One region of the uncultured Solobacterium sp. genome, then DNA from elsewhere that is predicted to be linked to it. Evidence: predicted binding sites of a transcription regulator. Region 1 holds the regulator's gene; the other holds the start of a gene.
The links. The regulator HrcA, encoded in region 1, represses chaperone genes, less so after heat shock. The targets are predictions, from matches to a motif close to TTTTAGCACTNNNNNNNNNNNAGTGCTAAAA.
Positions count from the first base shown of each region.

Region 2: htpG (molecular chaperone HtpG) is a predicted target of HrcA. The motif match lies at 1,307-1,337, and genes of this name have one in related genera.

Region 1 covers NZ_CAUQGG010000003.1:152,951-155,372, forward strand. The annotation lists gene RWM19_RS03055 (Gfo/Idh/MocA family oxidoreductase) at 1-535, shown strand, start outside; gene RWM19_RS03060 (hypothetical protein) at 547-750, shown strand; gene hrcA (heat-inducible transcriptional repressor HrcA) at 914-1,948, shown strand; gene grpE (nucleotide exchange factor GrpE) at 1,941-2,422, shown strand, end outside.
Region 2 covers NZ_CAUQGG010000007.1:66,041-68,462, reverse strand. The annotation lists gene RWM19_RS05555 (putative RNA methyltransferase) at 1-674, shown strand, start outside; gene RWM19_RS05550 (helix-turn-helix transcriptional regulator) at 691-1,059, opposite strand; gene htpG (molecular chaperone HtpG) at 1,350-2,422, shown strand, end outside.

The DNA of each region.
Region 1 (2,422 bases):
GGAAATTCATACCATACTCAATTCTAAACAACCACAAGAAGTCATTGAGAATAGTTACCTAAGTAATCCAGTATATGGAGGAGCTCTTCTAGACTGTGGCTGTTATTGTGCAACATGGATTACAGAATATACCAAAGGTAAACTGCGCATCGATTACATTGATGTAGACTTAGAGGATGGATATGACTTACATACAAAGGTACAGATGCATATAGGCAATACATTAGCCACTCTAGAAACTGCAATCAATCAACCAGAAAAAAAAGAAGTATTGATTAAGGGTACAAAGGGAGAAATCCGTATTCGAGATTTGCATAGACCTATAAGTGCAGAGCTAAAGATTGAAGACAAAGTAGAAGTTATTGATTGTCCATATAAAGTAGATGACTTCTATGGAGAAATATCTCACTTTGTAAACTTACTTGAAAATGGGAAACATAGCTCTCCAGTTATGCCTATCCAAAGTAGTTTAGAAACTGCTATGTTACTAGATCGCATCAAGGATGCGATGACACCAAATCCGATTGAAATATAAGAGGGAAAAATATGGAACTGAAAGAATATTTGCATCAATATGTACGAATCACTAACGATGAAGGATATTCTTTTGATGGATATGTAGCAGAGTTCTTTCGAGGCGAAGATAATGAAGATGGTATCGATAGTATCGGCATTTCAAAGGATGCTGAACATCTTGGAGGAATAGAGATTAGTGAGAATAATATAGTATCTATACAGATAATTAAATGATGAATATTCTTGTTTAGAGCACTAAAAAATAAGCTGATATATAAGGCCGAAAATTTTCGGTCTTTTTTGTTAAAAATTAGCACTAAACTGTTGACAGTGCTAAAGTGTTGGTATACTATATTAGCAGACATTGAAAAAGAGTGCTAAAAAGGAGGTGCTGGAGATGTTGACACCAAGACGAATAGAAATCTTCAAGGCAATTGTTGATGAGTATATTCGTACGGCGGAACCAGTTGGTTCGCGTACATTACAAGAACAGTATGACTTACCATATTCCAGTGCGACCATCCGTAATGATATGCAGGTCTTAGAGGAAATGGGCTATCTGGAAAAGACACATACTTCCAGTGGACGTATTCCTAGTACGATGGGATATAAGTTCTATTGTGAGAACTTATTGAACATGACTGCTGGCATTGATAAACGTATGGAACTCGCAATTCGTAGTGCATTTGATGTGTCTAGTATGAACATTGAGGAGGCGGTTCATCAAAGCTGTGAAATCCTCAGTGAAATGACAAATATGACAGCTGGTGCAATCGGACCAGATTCCAATACGCAATGTCTAGAACACATAAAATTGTTTCCGATTGACACGCGTAATGCGGTATGTGTATTTATCACAAATACAGGACATACCGAAACTAAGAACTTCCACTTTGAAGATGATGTACCATTCAAAGATTTGGAAGCTTGTACAGATATCTTAAACAAGAGATTACAGGGTGTTCCACTTGCGGAAGTACCTGGTCGTATGGAAGATATCAAACCTGATTTATGTAGCGTTGTACATCGCCACGATCTACTCTTTACAGCGTTTGTTAGAGCGTTCGTAAAGTTTGCGAGTGAGAGTGTATACTTCTCTGGAAAAGATCGTGTATTATATCAACCTGAATTTGAAGATATCAACAAGTTGAAACAATTGATGTTGATGTTTGATGATACAAAGGTATGGCGTGGATTAGATTCCAGCGAAAATGCTGTTGCGGTAACTACAACAAAAGGCGCACAGTTAACTTGGTATAACGATTTAGCAGTTGTACGTTCCAAGTTCCATGTTAATGATACGGAAAGTGGAGAGTTGATGGTTGTTGGACCAAGCAGAATGAATTATGAAAAAGTCGTAAATCTAATTGATTATGCGGCACGTTTGATTGAGAAGATGTATAACTCAGGAGGTGAAAGTGGCAATGAGTGAAGATATCAAAAAAACAGAATCTGAAGTTGAAGAAGTAGTTGAAACTGAAACTCCTGAAGTAGTAGAAGAAGTTGATGAAGTTACAACACTTCAAGCAAAGATTACAGAGTTAAGTGAACAGGTAAATGTTCTCAAGAATGAATATGCAAAAGCGTATGCAGATACAGAGAATACAAGAAAACGTCTACAGGCTGATTTTGATAGCCGTACAAAGTTTATGATGAAAAACTTTGCATTAGAGTTGTTACCTGTATTAGATAGTTGCGAAAGAGCGTTAGCGCAAGCAACATCCGATGAAGCATATCGTAAGGGTGTCGAAATGATTTATGGACAACTACAGAATGCTTTAAGTAAAGAAGGTATTACAGAAATTGATGCATTAAACCAACCATTTGATGGTAATTGGCATCAAGCATTGATGACAGAAGCAAGAGAAAATGTCGAACCTGGAACTGTAATTGAAGTATTACAGAA
Region 2 (2,422 bases), on a different contig from region 1:
ACCTATATCGTTCAAATAAGCCACTCCATGGTGATAATAACGAGATGGTAAAAGCACGTACCGCTTTTCTAGAGAAAGGTGTTTACGCCTTCTTGAAGGAATATCTCATTAATCTAAATACAAAGTTTCATCCAGAAGTATTTGTTGACCTAGGTTGTGGGGAAGGATATTACACTGATGGTTTTATTGCACAAGAAAAATATGGTTTTGACTTATCGAAATATGCCCTAAAACACGCTTCGAAAAATGACAAGTCGACACAGTATGTTGTATCCTCTATCTTTCACCTTCCAATCGAAGATGAATCCTGTGATGTAGCAGTCACCTGCTTTGCGCCTGCCGCAACCGAAGAATTACAACGTATCTTAAAACCAGGTGGTAAGTTTATTTTTGTTACCCCTGGGCCAAAACACTTATTTGAAATGAAAGCTGTTCTCTATGATACTCCATATGAAAATATCTTAGAGGATATCAATACAAACTTAACACTGATTCAAGATGAAATGATTGAAAATACCGCAACACTAGATCAAGAAACACTGAATCAATTATTTCAAATGACACCATATGCATATAAAACATCCATTGAGGACAAGCAACGTTTATTAAAGATTCCAACATTAGATCTTACTTGTCAGTTCCGTATTCGTGTTTATGAAAAGACATCTATGTAACGAAACATGGATGTCTTTATTGATAGTCTCCTTCATGATCACTTAACAAAGTTGTATATTCTGACTCTTCATCTTGGGTACGATACTTTGTTCCATTAAAACAAAGCTCACGTATCACCTTTCTCATCCAAGCAGGTCTTCTGCGATATGCCATAAACATCTGTGCTTCCGTCTGCGTTGGAAATACGTCTTTGATTGGCCCATATAAATTAACACCGGTCAGATAATCCATATCCACTTTAAAATACTCGGCGTATTTCATAATGATTTCGATGTCTGGACGAATTACACCATTTTCATACGCAGAAATTGATTGTGCTGAAACATTTAGAATATCTGCCATTTGTTTTTGTGTCATATGATGGTTGATGCGTAATTTTCTCATTTGGTATGTCATCAATCTCATAGAATCTTGTATTGTTTTTTTCATAACTTCAATATAGAAAATGAATACTGGTTTTCATACTGAACTACAGAAATTCTAGAGTATTATTTATATTCCATTATTAATAGAATGTCGCATTATAACTAGTATTATCTCCTATTGTCTTCACCATCCTATCTCAAGCTATTCCAATAAAACTGGAATCTTTATTTTTGATTTGAAATCATTCTCATTCAGTGATACACTATATTAGCAGTCATAGCACAAGAGTGCTAAGGAGGTATATTACTATGGCAAAGAAACAATTTAAAGCAGAATCTAAAAGATTGCTAGATATGATGATTCACTCGATTTATACCAATCGTGAAATCTTCTTACGTGAGTTAATCTCTAACGCTTCTGACGCTTTAGATAAACGTCATTATCTCTCTCTTACAGATTCTCGCTACGCAACAAATCCTGAGAATTTAAAAATTACACTAGAAATCAAAAAGGATACACGCCAACTGATTATCGAAGATACTGGTGTTGGTATGAGTGCAGAGGAACTAGAAAAAAACCTAGGTACAATCGCAAGAAGTGGCTCTGCTGAATTCCGTAAACAACTTGAAAATAACACAAATAACGTTGATATTATCGGTCAATTTGGAGTTGGTTTCTATAGTGCATTCATCGTCGCAAAGCATGTTCTCGTAGAGACAAAGTCTCCAGCAGAAGAAAAAGGTTATGCATGGTCAAGTTCTGGTGAAGATGGATACACGATTACAGAGATTGAAAAACCTGAAGCAGGCACAAAGATTACGATTGATCTTAAGGACAATACAGAGGAAGAGTCTTTCGATGAATTCCTAGAAGAATATAAAATTCGTGAGCTCGTAAAAAAGTATTCTGATTATGTTCGCTATCCTATTCAAATGGAAGTCACAAAGTCTATCCCTGATCCAACAGAAGAAGGAAAGACAATTGACACTAAGGAACTTGTAACACTGAACTCAATGGTTCCACTTTGGAAAAAGCCAAAGTCCGAAGTAACAGAAGAAGAATACAACTCTTTCTATAAGTCTAAGTTCAATGATTGGGAGAATCCACAGAAAGTAATTCACTATAACGTTGAAGGAACACTATCCTACACAGCGTTATTATTCATTCCTTCTAGAACACCATATAACTTCTATTATCAAGACTTTGAAGCAGGATTACAGTTATACTCTAAAGGTGTATTCATTCTTGATAAAGCAAAAGATCTCGTACCTGATTACTACCGTTTTGTACAGGGTATCATTGACAGTGATGACTTAAATCTTAATATCTCCCGTGAGATTCTCCAACAAGACCGTCAGGTTAAGCTACTTGCGAAATCTAT